2 regions of the Chitinophaga sp. ARDCPP14 genome follow, and region 2 is predicted to be linked to the other one. Evidence: riboswitches for the same ligand, from Rfam matches in the RefSeq annotation. Region 2 holds a riboswitch; the other holds the start of a gene.

Region 1 (4,217 bases), 180 kb from region 2:
CATAAAAAAGATACCAGCGATAAAATACACGGCGTAAATATCCGGAAAGACTCATTGCTGTACAGCATTACCGGCCAGGAAAAAGGACAGGTGAACAGCGCGCATCACCAGGGCATCCACCCGGCCAGGCTGGGAAATAATATTATGGTAAGCGCCACCTCCGACACCAGCGATGAAATGATTGAGGGTATTGAGTTCAAAGATAAAACCGGTAAAGGCTTTATGCTTTGCGTGCAATGGCATCCGGAAAGAATGCCGGAGAAAGAAAGCAACCCGCTTTCCCAACAAATCAAAACACAATTTCTTCAAGCAGTTAGAAACCATACGAAATGAGAATCTTTAATCCTGCCACCGCACAAACCCTCGCCGTTCTCAGAGAAGATTCACTGGCAAGGGTAGTTGAAAAAACCGCGTTGCTGCGGCTGGCATTCGACCGCTGGTCGGCCAAGCCACTGGCAGAACGCATCAAAGTAATTACCCGGTTCAACCAGCAGCTGGAAAAGAGAGTGGAAAAACTGGCGGGCGTGCTTACAGCTGAAACCGGAAAACCATTGCAGCAATCACGCAATGAAATCAACGGCGCCGTAGCCAGGATTAACTGGATGCTGGAGAACGCAGAGAAGTACCTGTCGGACGAATGGGTAACGAATACAGATAGCTTAAAAGAAAAAATCTCCTACGAACCACTGGGCGTTATCTGCAATATCTCCGCCTGGAATTATCCCTACCTGGTAGGTGTAAATGTTTTTATTCCGGCCCTGCTGGCGGGCAATACTGTGTTGTATAAACCTTCCGAATATGCTACCCTAACGGGTATGGAAATAGAGAAACTTTTTTACTATGCCGGTCTTGAGCAAAATGCTTTCAAGGTAGCCATTGGCGGGAAAGCCACCGGCGAAAGCCTCATGGATCTGCGGGTAGACGGCTACTTCTTTACCGGCTCTTATAAAACCGGTAAATACATTTATGAAAAAGTTGCTTCCAGGATGCTGCCCTGTCAACTCGAACTGGGTGGAAAAGATCCGCTGTATGTAACAGACGACATCGAAGATATCGCAGCAGTGGCATCAGCTACAGCCGACGGCGCCTTTTATAACAACGGCCAGAGCTGCTGCGCAGTAGAACGCATTTATGTACATGAAAAAGTATACGATGAATATGTAGCTGAATTTGTAAAAGCAGTGAAATCCTGGAAACTGGGACTACCTACAGACGAGGGCGTGTACTTTGGCGCCATCACGAGAAAGGAACAGTTAAAAGTACTCGAAAACCAGGTACTGGAAGCCCGTGCAAAAGGCGCCACGCTGAAACTCGGCGGTCATATCATTGTACATGATGGCAACTTCTTTGAGCCCACCGTTCTCACGGATGTGGATCACAACATGAAAATTATGCAGGAAGAAAGCTTTGGCCCGGTGATAGGCATCATGAAAGTAACCAGTGATAAAGAAGCTATTCAATTAATGAACGATACGGAGTATGGTCTTACTGCATCGGTATACTCTTCCAATGGTGAAAGGGCGCAGGAAATCCTTTCGCAGGTAAATGCGGGTACCGGCTACTGGAACTGTTGCGACCGGGTTACAGCAGGATTGCCGTGGGCGGGCAGGAAGCACTCCGGCTTTGGCGCAACGTTATCGCACCAGGGATTGAGAGCGTTTACCAAAACGAAGGCGTGGCAGATGAAGGGATAAGTTTTATAGAAATATTGTTTGTAAAGCGTGATGCAATGTTGAATTGCATCACGCTTTTTTTATGAGTTAACAGGTTACAAAGGCAACCCATCCACTGAAATTCCTCCTACCACATCATTTTGGCAATTATACCTAATTACCGTAGGTTTGCTTCCGCATTTGGTTCCGCCCCGTGGCGGATTAAAAGGGAATCCGGTGTAAAACCGGAGCTATCCCCGTAGCTGTAATCCTGCATTTATCGTCAGATAAATTGTTTTTCCGGATGAACTCCATACCACTGTCTGCCTGTCCGGCAGATGGGAAGGTCCCGGAAAAGCAGGTAAGCCAGAAGACCTGCCTCTTGTAATTAATCATTCAACGCTTTCGGGTGAAATGCTACGAATGTGGGCCTGCCAGCCATTTTATGCGCTGTTATTTTTTTTCGTTTAGCCTTAGGCGTAATGCCTGAGGATAGCCGGCATTATGATCATTTCTCCAGGGCTTTACCCTGGGAGAAAACCACGTTGTATTTTCTTAATAAAACAATAAATATGAAAAAACAGTTATTATCCTTTCTGTCTGCAGCATTGATGCTGTTTGTTGCTTCCTGCCAAAAAGATGATGCGTTACAGCCGCTCGAACGCCAACGCACAAACGAAACCGGTACCGGCGGTGTTACGGCTTCGTTAATCGCCGGTAAATACGGCAATGGATTTTTTATCGCCAACGAAGGGTGGTTTGGCCACGGCACCGGTGACCTGCATTTCTACTCCTACAGTGGCGATAGTCTTGTCCCTAACATTTATCATGCAGAGAACCCCGCCGGCGCGCTGGGCGGCCCTTCCAACACGCTGCAGTATGCTACTATCTTCAACGGTAAAATGTATATTGTTGTAAAAGCAGGCGGCCCGCTGGTAGTGACAGATGCCGGCAGCCTCGTGGAAACCGGTCGTATTACTACCCTGCCAGGTAATGATGGTCACGCTTTTATCGGTGTGGATGCCACCCGCGGATTGCTGAGTGCGAAAGATGGCGTATATCCCATCACGTTACCTTCCCTCGCTGTAGGCGCTAAAATAACCGGTGTAGCCGGTTATACCGGTGATATGTTAAAAGCCGGCAGCTATATTTTTGTGTTGTCCCAAACAGATGGCATCGTTGCTTTAAACAGCAGCACCTATGCCGTAGTAAAAAAGTTCGGTGCGGCCAACCTGGCCTTTGCTGCCGGTAAAGATGGCGGCGTATATGCCACCAACGCAGATTCCCTGATCCGTATAGATCCGGCTACCCTGGCGCGTACCGCAGTAAAATTGCCTTTCACAGTACCTTCCCCATGGGGCGCATGGCGTCATGCGGCCATCACTGCCTCTACAACGGAAAATGCCGTTTACATTGTGCGTAACAACGGCTTTGCCGGGGGCACTCAACTGTATCGCTATATCATTGGTAACACGGCATCTCTTGCATCTCCTTTTATTACACTGCCTTCCGGCCAGTATTTCTATGGCGCCGGCGCAGCGTATAACAAGGATAAAAATGAACTGGTGATGACTACGCTGAACGGTTCCTTCACCGGGGATGTGAACAGGGTGCTGATGTATGATGCCACTACGGCCACATTGAAAAAAACGCTCACTTACAACGGATGGTATTTCCCGGCCATGCCTGTATTTCATGAGTAGAGGAGGAAATAAAAAGAGGGTGCCTCAAATTTACTTTTGAGGCACCCTCTTTGATTATTTGCCAATTATTCATCCATTAATTCCCTTTCCATCTCCTCAATAGTAGGTAGTTGAGTCTTCAAATTATCCGGTATAATTTCAGAGAGCTCAAAGGAACTTATACCAATAGGTTTATTCAAATCACGTAAAGCGTATTCCACTTCTATTTTATCCTTCATTCTGCACAATATCATTCCAATTGAGGGACTATCAGTAGGATGTTTTAATTGGCTGTCCACTGCTGATAAATAGAAGTTTAATTTACCGGCATACTCGGGTTGAAATTTTCCAGCCTTCAATTCAATAACCACAAAACAACGAAGGTGCAAGTGATAAAATAATAAATCCAGGAAATAATCCGATTCACTGATTTCTATTTTATACTGACGACCAACAAAAGCAAAGCCCTTTCCAAGTTCCAGCATGAAGTGAGTTATTTTCTGTGTAAGCGCCAGTTCGATTTCCCGCTCCTGGGCATTCTCTTCCAACCCAAGAAAATCAAAATGATAGGGATCTTTGATGCTTTCAGCTGCAAGGTCAGACTGTGGCTTTGGAAGAGTAAATGCAAAGTTATGGTCTGCTTTCCCTTGCCTTAAGTGGTAATTACCCTTAATATTAATTTCAAGCTGATCTCTTGACCAGCCATTTCTTTGTGTGGCTTTCGCGTACTGTATGGCTATTTTAAGGTCTTTTATTTTTGAAATCAGGAGCCGTTGATAAGACCAGGGTAATTGTGCCACAGGTTGTGGCACAAATTCAAATTCCTTCGAAAAGAAGAGATACCATTGCCGGATTGTATATAAATTTCGTCGCGAGAAGCCGT
Region 2 (4,217 bases):
AAAAATTTACCCCTTCCTGTACCGGTTGCGGGTTCACCATCCCGGTGAACAACCCCAACAGGGTGATTGACCACATTATGTGGACAAACGCCCCGGGCTTTACGGTAAAAAGCAGCAGTGTAGTAAATGAGCCGTATCCCTCGGATCATTTACCGGTGATAGCGGAGATTGTTATCAAATAGTATATTCAGGCCGCACAAGTCGCAGGATTTGTGCGGCCCTATTATTCGCGGTTAACATGCAGCATCCCGTTTAACGTCACCAGGTTTTTAATGGCATCCCCGATAGTGTTGTTAAAATAAACATACACCTCCTTCCCTTCTTTGATCCACGCGCGGATCTCCTTTGCCCGTTGCGCCAGGTAATCATCTGTATACCCACCCTTATAATCGCCGGCGGGTCCATGAAACCGCAGGTATACGAAATCAGCCCTTGCATTAAGTCGTTCATTCCTTGATTTTGGAATATCATGCAGCACGATGCTGCATTCATATTCATCTGCCAGCTCATACACTTCCCCGATGTACCAGGAGCTGTGCCTGAACTCCAGCGCTACTTTCCAGCCATCCGGGGGATTAATGCCTTGTACTATATCCAGCAGTTGTTCTACCTGGCCATATTGCTCCACCGTTACACCGGGTGGAAACTGTATTAACAGGCATCCTTTCTTCGCTCCGGCCTCATTGATCACTTCCATAAAACGAATCACATCCGCTTCCTGGAATGCCAGCTGCTTCACATGGGTGATGTCGCGCCATAACTTGAAGGTGAAAACAAAATCATCCGGTACTGAGTCCGCCCACTTTTTTACCGTTGCGGCCTGGGGTACTTTGTAGAAGGAGCTGTTGATTTCAATGCTGTTAAACAGGGAGCCATAGTAAGTGAGCCGGCTTTTATCCCGGAAAGCGGGAGGATAGGCCAGCTTGTTAGGCACGGGTAGTACGAGTCCGCTTGTGCCCGATTTATAGATACCTTTGGTTTTTTTTGCCATGCAAGGGGTAAAGCAAAAATCTAACCAGTGGGATGGTAATAGCCAGGAATACTTTTTGTATAGAAACCGTAAATCCGCTCCCCCTAAAAACTATCCGTTATGACATCATTCACCGACTTCTTCACCACTTATGGCCGGGCCTCCTTAGGCAACGATACAAGTATCATCGCCAGTTGTTATGCAGAAAACTTCATGGCCGCCGGGCCATCGGGGAGCATGACTTTTAAAAATGATGAAAAGTTCACCCAATGGCTGGAAGAGATGTTTAAATTTAACCACAAGGTCGGCATGCAGGAAATGAAAGTCATTAAAGTAGAAACGTCGCCGATGGGGAAATACTATACCAGGGCGCTGGTCAGATGGGGCGCTGTTTTCTCAAAAAATCCGGAGGAAGTCATTGAATTTGAGATTACTTACATTTTACACCATCTTAATGATGCACTCAAAATAATCATGTATATCAGTCATGAAAACGAGGAAGATGTTTTAAAAGAGAAAGGCATCATCAGCTAGGCGCCGGTACAAATACAAAATCAGTATATTGTAAGAAAAAAAATGCGCCGTATTATACTCAGCTTCGTACTTATCATCATGGGTACCTCTCTCTACGCCCAGGCACCGGAGGAAGCAGTGAAAGCTGCTATTAACCAGCTGTTTACTGCCATGAATAATTCAGACAGTGTAGCGGTGGCCGCCTGTTTCGCGCCGGGAGCGATATTGCAGTCGGTGATGGAAGACAAAGCAGGCAAGCAAACTATCCACACCACGCCGGTCAATGAATTTTCCTCTTTTATAGGCAGACTCCCGGCCCAGGCGGCTGACGAGCGTATTGTATTTGGCTCCGTCCTGATAGATGGCCGGCTGGCTGCTGTATGGACACCCTACCGCTTCTTCTTCAAAGGACAGTTTTCCCACTGTGGGGTAGACTCCTTCCAACTAGTGAAGCTCCCGGATGGGTGGAAAATCCAATATCTCATCGACACCAGGCGCAAAGACAATTGTGAAGAATCAGCCATGGCCAAATAATACCTGCACCCGCCCTGACCCGGTATTACCTCGCGCATGCTTCACAGATGCGTGAAACCAGCGTATCCGTTGCGTAACCCATGCACTATGCATACAGTCCACATGCACTCCTCATGCACTCATGATGCACTCCCCATGCACTATCAATGCACTATCAATGTACTATCCCTGTCAAAAACCAGGGTTTCGGTCAGCTTTCAGGGTGGATATGCCCACATGGATACCGCTCCCGTTTTGAATCGATCAAATAATAACCTACTTTTGCCCCGCTATGGTTCAGGTATGTCCACTCCGGATATACCTGATTAAAAGGGAACTCGGGTGAAAATCCCGGACAGTCCCGCTGCTGTAAGTCTCATACAATGCTAAGGCATCGCCAATCAGACCACTGTTGAACATTCAATGGGAAGGTCGCCTGAAGCAGAGATAAGTCAGAATACCTGCCATACAACTACTTTTTTAAGCTTTCGTGGAATGAAGCTTGGGAATAAATTCAATCTGCGGGTATCCCCCGTATCTTGTCTCTTTCCTGATTATTTTTCTTATTGCGAAAGCTGTTGATGGAACATTAACAGGCTTGGGAATGATGCGTTTTAAAACACCGGCGAAAACCGCCGGGATGTTGCTGGTATTGCTCTGTGGGGCAGTGAGTGCCTTTGCACAACAGGCCGACAGTGTAAAATCCAAGGACCTCCGGGAGGTGTCCGTTACAGCCCCGCGTACGGCCAGGGAAGTAAGCCCCGGGCAGAAAATGCAGGCGAAAGAACTGGAGCGGCTGGGCAGCCACTCCGTGGCGGATGCTATCCGTTTTTTTGCAGGGTTGCAGGTAAAGGACTATGGCGGTATTGGCGGTCTCAAAACCGTTGATATACGCAGCATGGGCACCAACCAGGTGGGCGTATTTTATGATGGCATTCAACTGGGCAATGCCCAGAACGGACAGGTGGACCTTGGCCGGTTTTCGCTGGATAATATGGAGGAAATCGCCCTGTACAACGGGCAGAAAAGCAACATCTTTCAGCCGGCGAAAGACTTTGGATCAGCCGGGGCCATCTATCTTACTTCTCTCAAACCTAAATTTGCACCGGGAGAAAAAACACATCTCAGGGGTACCATCAAAACCGGCTCCTTTGGCCTGTTCAATCCCTCTTTGCTATGGCAGCAGAAAATCAGCAGCAAAGTATCCGCCTCCTTCAGCACCGAATGGATCAATGCTACCGGCAGGTATAAATTCTCCTACCAGAAACGTGATGAAAACGGGCACCTGGTATATGATACCAGCGCTTACCGGAAAAACGGCGACATCAATGCCGTTCGCGTGGAAGGCGGTTTCAATGGCCTGCTCAATGGCGGCGAGTGGAGCACCAAAGTGTATTATTACCAATCGCAGCGCGGCCTGCCCGGGTTCATTGTAAACGGTGTGTTCGGGCATGTGGACCGTCAATGGGATCAGAACATCTTTGTACAATCCAGCTTCCGCAAAGATATTACCAAACGTTACAGCATCCTGCTGAACGGGAAATATGCCTACGACTATACGCGGTTCCTGGCGCCGGATACCGCCCGGCTTTATATAGATAACCACTACCGCCAATATGAAATGTATTTCTCGATGGCGCATCAGTATGCCCTTACCAACTGGTGGACCATTGCGGCTTCGGGCGACTTTCAATGGAACCGCCTGGATGCGGACCTGACCAACTTCAGCTACCCTACCCGTTATACCACACTGGCTGCCGCCGCCACAAACATCAGCTTCAACCGCTTCAGCGCACAGGCCAGCCTGCTGGGCACCTTCGTGAATGAAACCGTAAAGAAAAATGCTTCGGCGCCCTACCAGCAGAAATTTACACCGGCAGTATTTGTTTCCTGGCAGCCCATGCGCTCACCGGATTTCCGGCTTCGTGGCTTTTACAAACAGATCTTCCGCATGCCTACATTTAATGACCTCTATTATACCGAGATCGGCAACCGCTTCCTGGAACCCGAATTCGCCACACAATATGATGCAGGATTCACCTGGAATAAAACCTTTGCCAGCAGCTGGCTCACTCAGGCAGGTATTGAGGCAGACGCCTATTACAATGAAGTAAAGGATAAGATCGTAGCCGTTCCCGGCGCCAGCATGCTCAGCTGGCAAATGGAGAACCTGGGATTTGTAAAAATAAAAGGCGTGGATGTAAAAGCAAAAGCGCTGTGG

The links. Region 2 has a riboswitch for cobalamin ahead of ACLHR0_RS00440 (TonB-dependent receptor). Riboswitches for the same ligand answer to the same signal wherever they lie in the genome.
Region 1: another riboswitch for cobalamin. It lies ahead of ACLHR0_RS01175 (DUF5074 domain-containing protein); the one in region 2 lies ahead of ACLHR0_RS00440 (TonB-dependent receptor).

Annotation. Positions count from the first base shown of each region.
Region 1 covers NZ_JBKIXB010000001.1:300,430-304,646, forward strand. The annotation lists gene ACLHR0_RS01165 (gamma-glutamyl-gamma-aminobutyrate hydrolase family protein) at 1-333, shown strand, start outside; gene ACLHR0_RS01170 (aldehyde dehydrogenase family protein) at 330-1,694, shown strand; cobalamin riboswitch at 1,838-2,049, shown strand; gene ACLHR0_RS01175 (DUF5074 domain-containing protein) at 2,225-3,355, shown strand; gene ACLHR0_RS01180 (PDDEXK nuclease domain-containing protein) at 3,421-4,217, opposite strand, start outside.
Region 2 covers NZ_JBKIXB010000001.1:125,071-129,287, forward strand. The annotation lists gene ACLHR0_RS00420 (endonuclease/exonuclease/phosphatase family protein) at 1-182, shown strand, start outside; gene ACLHR0_RS00425 (DUF72 domain-containing protein) at 224-991, opposite strand; gene ACLHR0_RS00430 (hypothetical protein) at 1,091-1,504, shown strand; gene ACLHR0_RS00435 (nuclear transport factor 2 family protein) at 1,547-2,017, shown strand; cobalamin riboswitch at 2,273-2,479, shown strand; gene ACLHR0_RS00440 (TonB-dependent receptor) at 2,601-4,217, shown strand, end outside.